DNA from 3 places in the Leclercia sp. G3L genome. Region 2 is predicted to be linked to each of the others. Evidence: predicted binding sites of a transcription regulator. Region 2 holds the regulator's gene; each other region holds the start of a gene.

Region 1 (6,172 bases), 370 kb from region 2:
GGTGGATACCCAGCCGCACGCCAACCGTTTTCTGACCGGACAGCAGGTGAACGATGCCCTGTCCGGCTGGCAGTACCGCTGTGCGGTCCAGACCGTCACCCTGCTGTTTGAGGATGCGCTCAGCGCCATGCAGTCCCTGAAGGGGATCGGCGCCACCCATCTGCACGCCGGGCGGGCCGACAGGCCCTTAACGCGCGGCCAGCTGCAGCGGCTGGCACAGGCCTGGCCACAGCAGGCGGGGAAATTCCCGCTCTCTTATCAACTTTTTCATGGAATTATCGAACGTGACTGAACGTTATTTTGTCACCGGCACCGACACCGAGGTCGGTAAAACCGTCGCCAGCACCGCCCTGTTACAGGCGGCACGGGCGCTGGGCCGCAACACTGCCGGATACAAACCGGTGGCCTCGGGCAGTGAGATGACCGCACAAGGGCTGCGCAACAGCGATGCGCTGGCGTTACAGCGCAACAGCAGCGTGGCGCTGAGCTACCCGACGGTGAACCCCTATACCTTCGCGGAGCCGACGTCGCCGCACATCATCAGCGCCGACGAGCAGCGCCCGATCCTGTTCAGCACGCTCTCCGCCGGGTTACGCACCCTGGAGAGCTGTGCCGACTGGGTGCTGGTGGAAGGGGCGGGCGGCTGGTTCACGCCGCTGTCGCAGGAGCAGACCTTCGCCGACTGGGTGCTGGCCGAACGCCTGCCGGTGATCCTGGTGGTGGGGGTGAAGCTGGGCTGTATCAACCACGCGATGCTGACCGCGCAGGCGATTCAGCAGGCGGGACTGCATTTTGCAGGCTGGGTGGCGAACGGAGTAGTGTCCCCCGGCAAGCGCCATGCCGAATACATGACGACGCTCCGGCGCGTGCTGCCCGCTCCGCTGCTGGGCGAGATCCCGTGGCTGGGCGATACGGCTGACACCTCGGCAGTCGGGCAGTATCTGTCTCTTACTGCGCTGACGCCGTCGGCCCCATCCAGTGGGCAATCAGCGGGTCATCCAGCTCGCTGACCCGACCCTGAGCCACGTTTCGCCCCCGGTAAAGCAGGCAAAAGCGATCCGCCACCCGACGGATCAGGGAAAGATGTTGTTCGGCCAGCAGCACCGATAATCCCAGCTCCCGGTTGAACCTGAGCAGCAGCTGCGCCAGCTTGAGGGTAAACAGCTGGCCGGTGCCGCGGCTGGGCTCGTCGAGGATCAACAGGCGAGGGCGGGTCACCAGCGCGTTCGCCAGTGCCAGCTGGTACTGCTGGTCGTCATTAAGACCCGAGGCCCGATGCTGGCGCAGCGGGTACAGCTCCGGAAAGAACTCAAAAACGTCGCGGCTTACCGATCCGCCCGCGACGCCTTTCGCCATCCGCGCGACATGCAGATTCTCCTCTACCGTCAGTTGCGAAAAGATCCGCCGGTCCTGTGACACAAAGCTGATCCCCTCTCCTGGACGGGTCTCTGGCCCGGCGTCATGCCAGACCATGGTGCCGCTGGCGATGGGCAGCAGCCCGGCAATACAGCTCACGAGGGTAGTTTTCCCCATTCCGGGCAGCCCGACGACGCCGGTGCAGAGGCCGGGAGGCAGATCGAGGTCAACGTTCCACAGGGTGTGGCGATCCCCGTAATACTGGTTTACAGCGCGCAGGCTTAACATGGTATTGCTCCTTTTCAGGCATCGGTGACACCTGATGCTCTGCAAGACTCTTGCCACAGCCCAAAAAATGGCGCTTAACCCTTCTTTTTTCGGATTAGGTTCGAAAATGCGCGCTGCGATGACAGGAACCTGCACTGCGTCGGTGCCCCGTTTTATGCACCTGGTGCAGGTACTATTTTGATTAAAATGTGAGCAATGCCTCACCAGTTCGTTCGCTGATTTTTGTCATAAGATCGCCATAATTGGGTGATAAAAATTTTTTACCGTCGCGCTGGGGAGAAAAACCGGGAACGGGCCGAGTCACGTTCCGTATGGCCTGGAGACAGTTATCCACTATTCCTGTGGATAACCATGTGCATTAGAGTTAGAAAACACAAGGTAAGCGAGAGAATACGCGGCCTGCGCCTGAATTGCTGCGAAACGCGTCTTTTTGAAAACTTTATTGCAGATCAAGGCGTTAAATAAAAGCAATCATTGTCATCAAACTGTCAATCAGATGCGCTAAAGTCCGGCGGTTCGCCTTGACAAATGTTAAAAAACAAAAAATTCTGGGGATAACCGACCCCTGATGGAATTTTATCCCGTCACAGCCGAAATTTTGCGCAGCTTTGCTTGATTCCCGCTGCTGCTGGCACAAAACCACGCAGATGCTACTGGGTTTATAACCAGTATAATTTACTGGCAAAAATAGCCATGAGGAGTAAAATTACACACTTGCCGTATTAATCATCATCAGGTCGCCGTTCATGAGTAAACCGTTCAAACTGAATTCCGCTTTCCGTCCTTCTGGCGATCAGCCTGAAGCGATTCGCCGTCTGAAAGAGGGGCTGGAGGATGGGCTTGCACACCAGACGCTGCTGGGGGTGACCGGTTCGGGTAAAACCTTTACCGTCGCCAACGTGATCGCCGATCTTCAGCGGCCCACCATGGTGCTGGCACCTAACAAAACCCTGGCTGCGCAGCTGTACGGCGAGATGAAAGAGTTCTTCCCCGAAAACGCGGTGGAGTACTTCGTCTCCTACTACGACTACTACCAGCCGGAAGCCTACGTCCCGAGCTCCGACACCTTTATTGAAAAGGATGCCTCGGTGAACGAGCATATCGAGCAGATGCGTCTGTCCGCCACCAAGGCCCTGCTCGAGCGCCGCGACGTGGTGGTGGTAGCCTCGGTGTCAGCCATTTACGGCCTCGGCGACCCCGATCTCTACCTGAAGATGATGCTGCACCTGACTCAGGGGATGATTATCGATCAGCGCGCCATCTTGCGGCGCCTGGCGGAGCTGCAATATACCCGCAACGATCAGGCGTTCCAGCGCGGTACTTTCCGCGTTCGCGGCGAGGTCATCGACATCTTCCCGGCGGAGTCGGACGACTTCGCGCTGCGCGTGGAGCTGTTTGATGAAGAGGTGGAGCGGCTGTCCCTGTTTGATCCGCTGACCGGCCACGTGGAGTCGATTATTCAGCGCTTCACCGTCTACCCCAAAACCCACTACGTTACCCCGCGCGAGCGCATCGTGCAGGCGATGGAAGATATCAAGGTAGAGCTGGCGGATCGCCGCAAGACCCTGCTGGACAACAACAAGCTGCTGGAAGAGCAGCGCATCAGCCAGCGTACCCAGTTCGATCTCGAGATGATGAACGAGCTGGGCTACTGCTCCGGTATTGAAAACTACTCGCGCTATCTCTCCGGCCGCGGGCCGGGCGAGGCGCCGCCGACCCTGTTTGACTACCTGCCGGCGGATGGCCTGCTGGTGGTGGACGAATCCCACGTGACCATTCCGCAGATTGGCGGCATGTACCGCGGTGACCGGGCGCGTAAAGAGACCCTGGTGGAGTACGGCTTCCGTCTGCCGTCGGCGCTGGATAACCGCCCGATGAAGTTCGAAGAGTTTGAGGCGCTGGCGCCGCAAACCATCTACGTTTCCGCGACGCCGGGCAACTACGAGCTGGAGAAATCGGGCGATGAAGTGGTGGATCAGGTGGTGCGTCCGACCGGTCTGCTGGATCCGATTATCGAAGTGCGTCCGGTTGGCACCCAGGTGGACGATCTGCTGTCGGAGATCCGTGCCCGGGCGGCCATCAACGAGCGCGTGCTGGTCACCACCCTGACCAAACGCATGGCGGAAGATCTGACCGAATACCTCGAGGAGCATGGCGAGAAGGTGCGCTATCTGCACTCGGATATCGACACCGTGGAACGTATGGAGATCATCCGCGACCTGCGCCTTGGCGAGTTCGACGTGCTGGTGGGGATCAACCTGCTGCGTGAAGGGCTGGATATGCCGGAAGTGTCGCTGGTGGCGATTCTGGATGCCGATAAAGAGGGCTTCCTGCGCTCCGAGCGCTCGCTGATCCAGACCATTGGTCGTGCGGCGCGAAACGTCAACGGCAAAGCGATTCTTTACGGCGACAAGATCACCCCGTCAATGGCGAAAGCCATCGGCGAAACCGAACGCCGCCGCGAGAAGCAGCAGCGCTATAACGAAGAGCACGGCATTACGCCGCAGGGTCTGAACAAGAAGGTGGTGGATATCCTGGCGCTCGGCCAGAACATCGCCAAAACCAAAGCGAAGGGCCGCGGCAAGTCGCGCTCACCGGTGGAGGCCGATACCGTTGCCCTGACGCCGAAAGCGCTGCAGCAGAAGATTCACGAACTGGAAGGGCAGATGATGCAGCACGCGCAGAATCTGGAGTTCGAAGAGGCCGCGCAGATCCGCGACCAGCTGCATCAGTTGCGGGATTTATTCATCGCCGCGTCGTAGTTTGTGCCCGGTGGCGCTGCGCTTACCGGGCCTACGAACGGCTTAAACTTGTAGGCCCGGTAAGCGCTAGCGCCACCGGGCGATAAAGGCCGCACAGTCTTAACCCAACGCCTGCACCGCCTTCTCCAGCGCCACGCGCAGTAAATGCCGGTCATGGCGGTACTTAATATCGCTCGCCTCAAGTGGTTCCTGTACTACCACCCGGCCTTCCATGCCTGAGACATCAGTACAAGGCCCGACCACCACCGCATCGATAATCTTTTTCCCGACATACTGCTCCATCAGGGCCAGCTTAGCGGGCAGCGAAAGCCCGGCGGCGGCAGGGCTGAGCTCGCGACCCAGATTGCCGATGTAAACCACGGGGGCAGGCGTCCGGCGCAGCGCCTGGGCCAGCTCGTTGTTCAGCAGCAGCGGCATCAGGCTGGTGTAAAAACTGCCCGGGCCAATCAAAATTAAATCTGCTTCACCAATGGCCTCAACTGCTTCACGGGTCGCCGGAACCGTGGGGTAGAGCATCAGCTCTTTCGGCGGCAGAAGCAGCTGGTCGATATTCACTTCGCCATAGACTTCATGGTCGTTACTGTCGATGGCCATCAAATCCACCGGAAGTTCGGACATCGGAATCAAAAACGCATCCACTTTTAGCAGGTTGCGGATTAAATTGATCGCCTCCAGAGGCCGCACGCTGAGATGATCCAGCGCCTTTAACATCAGATTTCCGAGGTTATGCCCCGAAAGTTCGCCATTACCGCCAAAACGATACTCAAACATCGCGGAAGCGACGCTGGGTTCGGTGATAAGTTGATTTAAACAGTTGCGCATATCACCCCAGGCGATGCCCCCTTCGGCGCGACGAATGCGTCCGGTTGAGCCGCCGTTATCGGTGGTGGTAACGATCCCGGTAAGCCGTGAACCGAGCGATGACAAGGAGGACATCACCCGGCCCAGTCCGTGGCCTCCGCCGAGAGCGACGACGCGGTCGAGATCCGCAAAAGTGCGATTGCGCATAGAAATTCCTTAGTAAGACGAACACCTTAACAGTAACTCAACTACCCCTAAATGACGATGTCCCGCCCGGGGCAAAATGACATATATCAATGCAATAATTTTATAATGACGTATTCTGAATCGAAATGGCACGAACATGTCGATATATACAACTTTATATAGCGAAAGACGATAATAGCGAAACTGCTTTTAACACGCTACTATCGGCATAACCACGTTTTCTTAATCGAAAACATACACTCTAGCCTTTGCGCCTGTGTCGACAGATATGGTGCTCTGGCCGTGGCGGTTTCGCCACCAGGGTACAGAAAGAAATGACTGTGCCTCCCGTATCAGGAAAGGTGTACATGGCTTCACAACTTACCGATGCATTCGCGCGTAAGTTTTTTTACCTGCGTTTGTCGATTACCGATGTGTGCAATTTCCGTTGCACCTACTGCCTGCCGGACGGCTACAAACCCGGCGGTATCACCAATAACGGCTTTCTCTCCGTGGACGAAGTCCGCCGCGTGACGCGCGCGTTTGCCGCCATGGGCACAGAAAAGGTCCGTCTTACCGGCGGCGAACCCTCGCTGCGCCGTGACTTCACCGACATCATTGCCGCAGTACGTGAAAACGACGTCATCCGCCAGATTGCGGTCACCACTAACGGTTATCGCCTGGCGCGCGATGTCGCCGACTGGCGCGATGCGGGGCTCACGGCCATCAACGTCAGCGTCGACAGTCTGGATGCCCGCCAGTTTCACGCCATCACCGGC
Region 2 (6,172 bases):
CCACGGCCAGCATCACCCCGGCGACTTTACCAATTGGCGCGCTGAGGCTGTCGACGCCGCCGCCTACTTTCGCCAGCGCCACGACGGTCAGTACCGGCAGGCCCACTGCGGTGATCAGAAAGCCGATCGCCGCGGTCCAGACGTGTTCACCCGCCTGAAGACCCACCATTGGTGGAAAGATGATGTTGCCCGCGCCAACGAACAGCGCAAATGTCATAAAGCCCAGTGCGATGATATCGCGCGATTTCAATTGATGGGTCATAAAACCTTACTGCCTGTGGATGTGGTGTTGAAAACGTTGAATTTTTCGCTATCCCATGCGGAACAAAACAGCGGAAAAAATGTGCAATTTCAGCGGGAAATGCTCCCCTGCTGCCGTGGTCAGGAATATTTTTTCGATTTACCACGCAAATACAGTCTGTCCGACAATATCAGGAGGGCAATTTAAACGCTTATAACGTTTAAAGGCAATATGGGATCGCAAAACCAGAACAATATGCCAGGTTGAAAGTAAGACCTGAAACATTACACCAATTATCAGAAAAACCCATGGCTAATCATGCGAACAAAAAAGCATCAGGCGTATAAAATTTACCCGCGCTTCGGTTGACTGCAAAGCAAACAGGCCAGCTTACGCTGGCCTGTGGCAATATCTGATTACAGGAGGGTCGTCAGGCGCTGTTACTGGCAATCAAACGTTCCGGGATCACGAAACTGAAACGCGTGCTTTTACCCGGCGTGCTGACGATATCGAGACGGCTGTCGTGGTGATTGATGGCGTGCTTCACGATAGCCAGCCCCAGTCCGCTGCCGCCCGTCTGGCGAGAACGGGCTTTATCCACCCGATAAAAACGCTCGGTAAGACGGGGAATGTGCTCCGGACCGATACCCGGGCCATTGTCTTCCACGCTGAACTCCGCCCCCGTGGGCGCATGCTGCCAGCGCACGGTAATGTGGGTGCCCGCCGGAGTGTGATTCACCGCGTTATAAACCAGGTTGGAGATGGCGCTGCGCAGCTCATCGGTACTGCCGCGCACTTTGAGGCTGTTATCCACCTCGAAGGTGAGCTGATGTTGCTGCTGGCTCAGGGTTTGCGCCTCGCGCTCTAACATCCGCAACATCATCGGCACGTCGATGGTTTCGTTGAGCGCCAGGGTTGGCGCAGCCTCAATACGGGAGAGGGTCAGCAGCTGCTTCACCAGCCCTTCCATGCGCTGCGTCTGCTCGCGCATGGTCTGGAGCGCTTTTTCCCGCGGCGCGCCCTCCAGGGTCTGCTCCTGCATCATCTCCAGATAGCCCTGCAACACCGTCAGTGGGGTGCGTAACTCATGGCTGACGTTGGCGAAGAAGTTGCGCCGCGCCCCTTCCAGCTGGTGCATTTGCGTCACATCGCGTGCCACCATCAGCCACTGTTTGTCGCTGTAGGGCATGACGCGGATCTCCAGATGGCGACCGTTGTTCAGCACCAGATTGTGCGGGCGGGTGAAATCGCGTTTCTTCAGATACTGCGCAAACTCGGGGTAGCGCAGCAGGTTGAGGATGTTCTGTCCATTATCGTCAGGCCAGCGCAGGCCCAGCAGCTGTTGCGCCAGTCCGTTACACCAGAACATCGCTCCCTCTTCGGTGGTGAGCACCACTGCATCCGGCAGAGATTCCGCACCGCTGCGAAAGCGTTTGATCAGGCTACCCAGCTCGCGTCGGCGTTTTTTATTACGCATCTGCATCTGGTGAAGACCATACAGAAGGGGTTCCCAGCTGCCGCTGCCCGGCGGTGGGGTCATACTTCTGTCAACCCACAGCCACCATGAGAGGCGGAGCAGATTCCAGAAGTGCCAGATCAGCAATCCCGTGACTGCTGTCAGCAAAAACCAGGGTAAATAACCGAAAACGGCCCCGAGGATCAGGGCCGGGATACAGCAAAGGACCAGTTCAAAACAGAGCCTTTTCCATGACAGACGTTCCAGCACGCGTCACACTCCTGTCATTGTTCAGAAACGGGTTGAGAAACGATAACCCGTGCCGCGGACGGTCTGTACCATGCGATCGTGACCGCTGGTTTCCAGGGCCTTACGCAGACGACGAATATGCACATCCACCGTCCGGTCTTCAACATACACGTTAGTGCCCCAGACATTATTGAGCAACTGCTCGCGGCTGTAGACGCGTTCCGGGTGGGTCATGAAGAAGTGCAGCAGTTTGAATTCGGTCGGTCCCATATCGAGAGGATTTTCACCGGTCATCACGCGGTGCGAAGTAGGATCCAGGCTCAGGCCCTGCATCTCAATCACCTCTTCCACCGCCATCGGTGAAATACGGCGCATCACCGCCTTGATACGCGCCACCAGCTCTTTCGGGGAGAAAGGTTTGGTAATGTAGTCATCCGCCCCGGTCTCCAGACCGCGAACGCGATCTTCCTCTTCGCCGCGGGCCGTCAACATCATCACCGGGATATCGCGGGTTAAGGCTTCACGTTTGATATGTTTGATGAATTGCAGACCAGAGCCGCCGGGCAACATCCAGTCGAGCAGGATCAGATCGGGCCAGGGTTCGTTGAGCTGATTCACCGCGCTGTCGTAATCTTCGGCTTCCACCGGTTGAAAGCCATTTTGTTCGAGCACGAAACAGACCATTTCACGAATGGGTGCTTCATCTTCTACGACCAGAATACGTCTCGCCATACTTAGCCCTGTCTTATTTAGGTTACATGTTTGTAATACGGCGTCATTATGCGTCAGATTTATGACAGATTTATGAAAAACCTGCCCACCAATAAAGGCAAGCCGTTGTTTTCTGGCCGCCCTGATTGTAGCGGTTATCTTCCTTCCCCTGAATGTTTATAATCCCGCTTACTTTTTTTTGCCACGGATCTGTTATGCGCATACTTCACACCTCGGACTGGCATCTGGGACAAAACTTTTACAGTAAAAGCCGCGCCGCCGAACATGAAGCGTTTCTCAACTGGCTGCTTGAGATGGCACAATCTCACCAGGTGGATGCCATCCTCGTGGCCGGGGACATCTTCGACACCGGATCGCCGCCCAGCTATGCGCGAGAGCTGTATAACCGTTTCGTGGTCAATCTGCAGAAGACCGGCTGCCATCTGGTGATTGTTGCGGGCAATCATGATTCCGTGGCCACGCTGAATGAATCCCGTGAGATTCTGGCGTTTCTCAACACCACCGTGGTCGCCAGCGCCGGTCACGGGCCGCAAGTTCTGCACAAACGCGACGGTACCCCCGGAGCGGTGCTCTGTCCGATCCCGTTCTTACGTCCTCGCGACGTGATGAAAAGCCAGGCGGGCCTCTCGGGGATGGAGAAACAGCAGCAGCTGTTAGCCGCCATCACCCACTATTATGCCGATCAGTATACCGCCGCCTGCCAGCTTCGCGGCGACAGCGTCCTGCCGATTATCGCCACCGGGCACCTCACCACCGTCGGCGCCAGTAAAAGTGACGCAGTACGTGACATCTATATCGGGACGCTGGATGCCTTCCCCGCCCAGCATTTCCCGGCGGCGGACTATATCGCGCTGGGCCATATCCACCGCGCCCAGAAGATTGGCGGCTGCGACCACATTCGCTACTGCGGATCCCCTATCCCCCTCAGCTTTGACGAAACCGGCAAAAGCAAATGCGTGCATCTGGTGAGTTTTGACCAGGGTAAGCTCAGCGCCGTTGAATCTCTGGAGGTGCCCATCACCCAACCGCTGGCGGTGCTGAAGGGCGATCTGGCGGCCATCGCCGCCCAGCTGGAGCAGTGGCGCGGCGTGGAGCAGACGCCCCCCGTCTGGCTGGATATCGAAATTGCCACCGAGGAGTACCTGCACGACATGCAGCGTAAGATTCAGCGCCTGACGGAAGATCTGCCGGTGGAGGTGCTGCTGGTGCGGCGCAGTCGAGAGCTGCGCGAGAAGCTCCTCGCCAACAGCCTGCGTGAAACCCTCAGTGAGCTGCGCGTGGAAGAGGTGTTCGAACGCCGCCTGGCGCAGGAGACCCTCGACGACGCCCAGCGAACCCGGTTAAACGAGCTGTTCAGCCATGCGCTGCACGCCCTGGATAACGAGGAGGATAACGCATGAAAATTCTCAGCCTGCGCCTGAAAAACCTCAACTCGCTCAAGGGCGAATGGAAAATCGATTTTACCGCCGAGCCCTTCCTCAGCAACGGCCTGTTTGCCATCACCGGCCCTACCGGCGCCGGGAAAACGACCCTGCTGGATGCCATCTGCCTCGCGCTCTACCACGAGACGCCGCGCCTCAACACCGTATCGCAATCGCAGAACGATCTGATGACCCGTGACACCGCCGAGTGTCTGGCGGAGGTGGAGTTTGAGGTGAAAGGGGTGGCCTATCGCGCCTTCTGGAGTCAGAACCGGGCGCGCAATCAGCCGGACGGTAATCTCCAGGTGCCGCGCGTGGAGCTGGCCCAGTGCGAGGACGGCAAAATCCTCGCGGATAAAGTGAAAGATAAGCTGGAGCTTGTCGCCTCGCTGACCGGGCTGGACTATGACCGCTTTACCCGCTCGATGCTGCTCTCCCAGGGGCAATTTGCCGCTTTCCTCAACGCCAGGCCGAAAGAGCGCGCCGAGCTGCTGGAGGAGCTGACCGGCACCGAAATTTACGGCCAGATTTCGGCGATGGTATTTGAAAAACACAAAGCGGCGCGCAGCGAGCTGGAAAGACGTGAAGCTCAGGCCGCCGGCGTGGTATTACTCAGCGACGAGCAGCAACTGCAACTTCAGCAAGGTTTGCAGGTACTCACTGACGAAGAACAACAGCTGCTGGCTCAACAGGAAGCGCAGCAGAAAGATTTTCACTGGCTGACCCGCCACGATGAGCTGTTGCGTGAGCAGCAACGGTCGATGACCGCCCGGCAGCAGGCGCAGCAGGCCCTGGCCGACGCTACGCCAGAGCTGGAAAAGCTGCATCTGGCCCAGCCCGCCGCCCTGCTGCGTCCGCAGTGGGAGCGGCAGCAGGAGCAGAGCATCCGCCTGGCGCAAACGGAACAGCAGATGCTGGATGTGAATACTCGCTTACAGTCCAGCGAGGCGCTGCGCGCGCGGATCCGCAACGGAGCGCTGCGTGCGCAGGAACAGCTGCAGACCGAGCTCACCACCCTGACGCAGTGGCTGGCCGACCACGACCGCTTGCGCCAGTGGGGTCAGGAGATGGCAGGCTGGCGTGCACACTTTACCCAGCTGAATCGCGATAAAACGCAGCTCGCGACGCTGACCCGGCGTATTGCGGAATTACGGCAGAAGCTGGCAGGTCTGCCGGAAAACAGGCTGACGCTCACGGCGGAACAAGTCACCGCCGAAATGGCGCTGCAAAACCAGGCCCGCGCGGCGCGCCAGCGTCTGACCACCTTGCATGCCCGCTATCAGCCTCTGCAAAAGCGCCTCAGCCAGAATAACGAAAGCGTGCAAAAGGCGCAGGGCGAGCTCGCAAAACTCAACGAAACGCTGACGCTGCGCCGCCAGCAGTACAAAGAGAAAAACCAGCACTATCTCGATCTGAAAGTCCTGTGCGAGCAGGAAGAGAAGATCAAGAAGCTGGAGAGCTATCGGGCCGAACTGGAATCCGGAAAACCCTGCCTGCTCTGTGGCTCCACCGAACATCCGGCGATCGCGCAGTACCAGGCCTTAGCGCTCACGGAAAACCAGCGCCGCCGGGACGCGATGGAAAAAGAGGTCGCCGCCCTCAAAGAGGAAGGCCTGCTGCTGCTGGGCCAGGTGAATGCCCTCACCACCCAGCTGCAGCGGGAAACAGACGAGGCGCAGACGCTGGCCCGGGACGCGGAGGCGCTCACCGAGGAGTGGCAGCAGGTTTGCGCTTCCCTGACGGTGACGTTGAATATTCAGGATGATATCGCCCCCTGGCTGAATCAGCAGGAGCAGTACGAGCAGCAGCTTTACCAGCTTAGCCAGCGCCTGACGCTGCAAAACCAGCTGAATGAAGAAGAGGCCCAGGAAGAAGGCTATCTCCAGCAACTGGCCGCAGCCCGCACCGCGATGGAGAAATCCCTCCAGGAATTGTCGCTGGCGATGCCTGAGGACGGTGGGGAGCCGGTCTGGCTCGCGGAACGTGAAAAAGAGTCGCAGCGCTGGCAGGCGCAGCAGTCTCAGCACAGCGCCCTGCGGGAACGCATGGCTGCCCTGACGCCGCTGCTGGAGA
Region 3 (6,172 bases), 1.0 Mb from region 2:
CGCAATGCACAGACGCTGCTGCTGACCACCGGAGAGAGAGTATCCGCTCTGGTGAAGTTTATCTTTGGTTTCGTTCCATAATGCGGCCTTGGTCAAGGCCCACTGCACGCGCTCGTCCATATCGGCACGGGAGAGCTTCTCAAACAGGCGCACGCCAAAGGCGATGTTGTCATAGATGGACATCGGGAACGGCGTCGGTTTCTGGAACACCATGCCCACTTTCGCACGCAGCAGGGCGATGTCCTGGGTATTGGTCAGAATGTTGTCGCCGTCCAGCAGGATCTCGCCTTCAGCGCGCTGCTCCGGATAGAGCGAATACATTTTGTTAAAGGTACGCAGCAGCGTGGATTTCCCGCAGCCCGACGGACCGATGAATGCCGTAACCTGGTTTTTGGCAATATCCAGGTTGATGTTTTTCAGGGCATGGAACTTGCCGTAGTAGAAGTTCAGATCACGAACCGCAAGTTTACCCGGGGCAGTATCGACCATACTCATTGACTCATTTCCTCATCCGGCGCCGCAGAGTGCCACGCCGTCAATAATTAACCGTGTTTCTTCTTCGCGAAAATAACGCGCGCCAGAATGTTCAGTAACAGTACGCACAGGGTAATAATCAGGACCCCGGCCCAGGCCAGCGACTGCCATTCGGCAAACGGGCTCATCGCAAATTTAAAGATGGTCACCGGCAGGTTGGCAATCGGCTGCATCATGTCCGTGCTCCAGAACTGGTTGGAGAGCGCGGTAAAGAGCAGCGGCGCGGTTTCACCGGCAATACGGGCCACGGCCAACAGTACGCCGGTCAGGATCCCGGAGATGGACGCCTTCAGGGTAATGGCAGAGATCATCTTCCACTTCGGCGTACCCAGCGCGTAGGCCGCTTCACGCAGGCTGTCCGGTACCAGTTTCAGCATGTTCTCGGTGGTACGGATGACGATAGGCACCTGCAGCAGCGCCAGCGCAATCACCCCGGCCCAGCCGGAGAAGTGCTCCATCTGCGCCACCACGATGGTGTAGACGAACAGACCGACCACAATCGACGGGGCAGAGAGCAGAATGTCGTTAATGAAGCGGATCACTTCCGCAATCCAGGATTTACGACCGTACTCCGCCAGATAGATCCCCGCCATGATACCGAGCGGTGTACCGAACACGGTCGCCCACAGGATCAGCAGGCCACTGCCCGCCAGGGCGTTTGCCAGCCCGCCGCCGGCGGTATTGGGTGGCGGGGTCATCTCGGTGAACAGCGCCAGCGACATGCCGTCGATACCGCGCGTTACCGTGGAGAACAGGATCCAGACCAGCCAGAACAAACCGAATGCCATCGTCGCCATCGAGAGCGTCAACGCGAGCCGGTTCTTCATGCGGCGCTTCGCCTGCATTTTGCGGCGAGATTCCGCCAGCTCCACGGTGTTTTGCATTTCGAGCGTTGCCATTAGCGTGCCCCCTCATTTTTCGCCAGGCGCATGATCATCACTTTGGAGATCGCCAGGACGATGAAGGTGATAACAAACAGAATTAAGCCCAGTTCCATCAGCGCGGCAACGTGCAGGCCCGATTCCGCTTCAGCGAATTCGTTAGCCAGCGCCGAGGTGATGCTGTTGCCCGGCATATAGAGCGAGGCGCTGTCGAGCTGGTAGGTGTTACCGATGATAAAGGTCACGGCCATGGTTTCACCCAGCGCGCGGCCCAGACCCAGCATGACGCCGCCAATTACCCCATTTTTGGTGAACGGCAGAACGATACGCCAGATAACTTCCCAGGTGGTGCAGCCGATGCCGTAGGCCGACTCTTTCATCATCACCGGGGTTTGTTCGAAGACATCGCGCATCACCGCCGCGATGTAAGGAATAATCATGATGGCAAGGATGACGCCTGCGGCCAGGATCCCGATACCGAATGCCGGACCGGAGAAAAGGGCGCCCACAAACGGGATGGCGGAGAGGACGTTGCCCACCGGCTCCTGGAAGTAAGTCGCGAACAGCGGCGCAAAGATAAACAGGCCCCACATGCCGTAAACGATACTCGGGATCGCCGCCAGCAGCTCGATGGCGATACCCAGCGGACGCTTCAGCCAGTTCGGCGCCAGTTCAGTCAGGAACAGGGCGATACCAAAGCTCACCGGCACGGCAATCAGCAGGGCGATAAACGAGGTCACCAGCGTGCCGTAGATCGGCACCAGCGCACCGTAGATATCGTTCGGGGCATCCCACTCTTTGGTCCACAGGAAGGAGAAACCAAATTTCTGGATGCTCGGCCATGAGGAGAAAATCAGAGACACGATGATGCCGCCCAGCAGCAATAGCACAATCAGCGCAGCCAGTCTTACCAGCGCGCTGAAAATCATGTCACCTTTTTTACCCGGAGGGTTAAATGCAGGCTTGGTTGCAGCCATAAATTACTCTTCTGTTTGAGACGTCTTACGAATATGCCCGGTGGCGCTGACGCTTACCGGGCCTACAGGTGGCGCCGTAGGGCGGGTTAGCGCCAGCGCCACCCGCCATCTTCGTCAAAAATATCCTGTTAGTACAGCGCTTTACCGCTGCTGTCTTTCACGTTGGTTTTCCATGCAGCACGAATCTGCTCAACCACGCTGTCCGGCAGGCTGGCGTAATCCAGGTCGTTCGCCTGTTTGTTGCCGTTTTTGTATGCCCAGTCGAAGAACTTCAGCACTTCAGTACCCTGCTCTGGTTTCTTCTGCTCTTTGTGAACCAGGATGAAGGTAGTGGAGGTGATTGGCCACGCGCCTTCGCCTTTCTGGTTAGTCAGGTCCTGAGCGAAAGATTTGCTCCAGTCAGCGCCTTTAGCCGCGTTAGCAAAGTTCTCTTCGGTCGGGCTTACTGGTTTACCGTCAGCAGAAACCAGCTTGGTGTACGCCAGGTTGTTCTGCTTCGCGTAAGCATATTCTACGTAGCCGATTGAGCCAGGCAGACGCTGTACGAAGGCAGCGATACCGTCGTTACCTTTCCCGCCCAGACCGGTTGGCCAGTTAACGGTAGAGCCGGAACCGACTTTCGATTTCCACTCTTCGTTCACTTTCGCCAGGTAGCTGGTGAAGACGAAGGAGGTACCGGAACCGTCAGCGCGACGAACCACAGCGATGTTCTGCGAAGGCAGTTTCACGCCCGGGTTCAGTTTGGTGATGGCTTCGTCATCCCATTTTTTGATTTTGCCGAGGTAGATATCACCCAGGGTTTTGCCATCCAGCACCAGCTCGCCGGACTTCAGGCCAGGGATATTCACGGCCAGCACAACACCACCGATAACGGTCGGGAACTGGAACAGGCCTTCCTGCGTCAGTTTTTCATCAGACAGCGGAGCGTCAGATGCGCCGAAATCAACGGTATTCGCGGTAATTTGTTTAACGCCACCGGAGGAGCCGATACCCTGGTAGTTGACCTTGTTACCAGTTTCTTTCTGGTAGGTATCAGCCCATTTGGCATACACCGGCGCAGGGAAGGTTGCACCAGCGCCAGTCAGGCTTGCCTCTGCGAATACAGAGAACGCGCTCATCGATAAGGTCGCGGCGACAACAGTTGCGACAGTGGTACGCATAACTTTCATAATGTCTCCTGCAAGATTTTCGTAAATCGTTGTTTAGTGGCTACGATGAGCAAAATAGGACAAAGAGGTGACAGATAAATGTACGAATTATGACAGTTTTATGACAGCGAGAATTTCGCTTTGGAAAAGTTAAAATAAAGGTTAAATATCAGCAGGTTGAATATCATTATGACGCTAAGATTTCAGAAAAATTTTCTTTCTGTGACACTGAAAAAGTTAGCTGAAGATGACAGTTTGTCATTAAAAAACGCGGATAAAAAAGCTCCACCCGAAGGTGGAGCCTGAAGGGATTACTCTACGGTAACGGACTTCGCCAGGTTACGCGGCTGGTCAACGTCGGTACCTTTAATCAGCGCGACGTGATACGCCAGCAGCTGCAGCGGTACGGTATAGAAGATTGGCGCAATCACCTCTTCCACATGCGGCATCTCGATGATGTGCATGTTGTCGCTGCTGACGAAACCGGCATCTTTATCGGCGAAGACAAACAGCACACCGCCACGGGCGCGGACCTCTTCGATGTTGGATTTCAGTTTTTCCAGCAGTTCGTTGTTAGGTGCCACCACGATCACCGGCATATCCGCGTCGATCAGCGCCAGTGGGCCATGTTTCAGCTCGCCTGCGGCATAGGCTTCCGCGTGGATGTAGGAGATCTCTTTGAGCTTCAGGGCACCTTCCAGCGCGATCGGGTACTGATCGCCACGACCGAGGAACAGGGCGTGATGCTTGTCGGAGAAGGCTTCCGCCAGCGCTTCAATGCGTTTGTCCTGAGAGAGCATCTGCTCAATACGGCTCGGCAGCGCCTGCAGGCCGTGTACGATGTCATGCTCAACAGAGGCATCCTGGCCTTTCAGACGAGCCAGTTTCGCCACCAGCATCAGCAGGACCGTCAGCTGGGTGGTGAACGCTTTGGTGGAGGCCACGCCGATTTCGGTGCCGGCTTTGGTCATCAGCGCCAGATCGGATTCACGTACCAGAGATGAACCCGGCACGTTACAGATCGCCAGCGAACCGAGGTAACCCAGCTCTTTGGACAGACGCAGCGCCGCCAGGGTGTCGGCGGTTTCGCCGGACTGCGACAGGGTGATCATCAGGCTGTTACGGCGTACGGCCGATTTGCGATAGCGGAATTCAGAGGCGATTTCCACGTCGCACGGCACACCGGCCAGGGCTTCAAACCAGTAGCGGGAGACCATACCGGAGTTGTAGGAGGTACCGCAGGCCACGATCTGAATATGCTCGACGTTAGCCAGCATCTCGTTGGCGTTAGCCCCCAGTTCATTCAAATCCACTTCGCCGTGGCTGATGCGCCCGGTCAGGGTGTTTTTGATGGCGTTTGGCTGCTCGTAGATCTCTTTCTGCATGTAGTGACGGTAAGCGCCTTTATCGCCGGCGTCATACTGCAGATTAGATTCGATATCCTGACGCTTCACCGGCTCGCCAGTTTTATCAAAGATTTTCACGTCGCGACGGGTCACTTCCGCAATATCGCCCTCTTCCATGAAGATAAAGCGACGGGTGACCGGCAGCAGCGCCAGCTGATCGGAGGCGATGAAGTTTTCGCCCATCCCCAGACCAATCACCATCGGGCTGCCCGAGCGAGCGGCCAGCAGGGTGGACGGGTCACGGCTGTCCAGGATCACGGTGCCGTAGGCACCGCGCAGCTGGGGGATCGCACGCAGTACGGCTTCACGCAGCGTACCGCCCTGCTCCAGCTCCCAGTGAACCAGGTGAGCAATCACTTCGGTGTCGGTTTCAGACACGAAGGTATAACCGCGCTCAGTGAGTACTTCACGCAGCGGCTCGTGGTTTTCGATGATGCCGTTATGCACCACCACAATGTGTTCAGAGACATGCGGGTGCGCGTTGCCTTCAGAAGGTTCACCGTGGGTCGCCCAACGGGTATGGGCAATGCCTGTGCCACCGTGCAGCGGAGTTTCTTCCGCAGCCTGGGCCAGCATGTTTACTTTACCGAGGCGGCGCAGACGGGTCATGTGCCCTTCTGCATCGACCACTGCCAGACCGGCAGAGTCATAACCACGGTATTCCAGACGACGTAACCCTTCGAGAAGGATTTCAGCAATATCACGCTGCGCGACTGCGCCAACAATTCCACACATAGTTTTAGATTCCGAATAGAGGCTTTACGCCTGCGTTGTCGCTGACCTGTATTTACCCTTCGTCTTTCACGCCGTGACTGCGTTGGCTTCACGTCTTCGCCACGGTCACTTACTTAAGTAAGCTCCCATGGACTCATACGCTTGCCGCCTTGCCACAACGCGAAATCCGTTGGGTATGCCCTTTTCGGGCGCCCCGAGCCTTGTAGAGAGTGGGGTTATTTTTATGGGTACTGCTTATAGGCGGGGGATTATGTTATCCCCTCATCCCGAAAATGCTTTTACTTCTTCACCGGGCGTTTCCAGCCCTGCTTGTGAACCTGCGGCACGCGGCTGATGACCAGCTCGTTTTCCGCCACATCGCGCGTAACGGTAGTGCCTGCGGCAATGGTTACGCCTTTGCCGATAGTCACTGGCGCCACCAGCTGCGAATCGGATCCGACAAACACGTCGTCGCCAATAATGGTTTTAAACTTGTTCGCGCCGTCATAGTT

The links. The regulator PhoB, encoded in region 2, activates phosphate uptake and scavenging genes when phosphate is short. The targets are predictions, from matches to a motif close to CTGTCATAAAACTGNCNNAT.
Region 1: the regulator PhoB is predicted to act here: its motif matches at 2,119-2,138, upstream of uvrB (excinuclease ABC subunit UvrB).
Region 3: the regulator PhoB is predicted to act here: its motif matches at 3,649-3,668, upstream of pstS (phosphate ABC transporter substrate-binding protein PstS).

Annotation. Positions count from the first base shown of each region.
Region 1 covers NZ_CP088265.1:4,588,318-4,594,489, reverse strand. The annotation lists gene bioC (malonyl-ACP O-methyltransferase BioC) at 1-292, shown strand, start outside; gene bioD (dethiobiotin synthase) at 285-1,010, shown strand; gene LRS40_RS23490 (ABC transporter ATP-binding protein) at 949-1,644, opposite strand; gene uvrB (excinuclease ABC subunit UvrB) at 2,391-4,406, shown strand; gene yvcK (uridine diphosphate-N-acetylglucosamine-binding protein YvcK) at 4,506-5,414, opposite strand; molybdenum cofactor riboswitch at 5,640-5,774, shown strand; gene moaA (GTP 3',8-cyclase MoaA) at 5,762-6,172, shown strand, end outside.
Region 2 covers NZ_CP088265.1:132,941-139,112, forward strand. The annotation lists gene brnQ (branched-chain amino acid transporter carrier protein BrnQ) at 1-262, opposite strand, end outside; gene phoR (phosphate regulon sensor histidine kinase PhoR) at 672-1,967, opposite strand; gene phoB (phosphate response regulator transcription factor PhoB) at 1,989-2,678, opposite strand; gene sbcD (exonuclease subunit SbcD) at 2,873-4,078, shown strand; gene sbcC (exonuclease subunit SbcC) at 4,075-6,172, shown strand, end outside.
Region 3 covers NZ_CP088265.1:1,156,967-1,163,138, forward strand. The annotation lists gene pstB (phosphate ABC transporter ATP-binding protein PstB) at 1-495, opposite strand, end outside; gene pstA (phosphate ABC transporter permease PstA) at 543-1,433, opposite strand; gene pstC (phosphate ABC transporter permease PstC) at 1,433-2,392, opposite strand; gene pstS (phosphate ABC transporter substrate-binding protein PstS) at 2,521-3,561, opposite strand; gene glmS (glutamine--fructose-6-phosphate transaminase (isomerizing)) at 3,852-5,681, opposite strand; gene glmU (bifunctional UDP-N-acetylglucosamine diphosphorylase/glucosamine-1-phosphate N-acetyltransferase GlmU) at 5,960-6,172, opposite strand, start outside.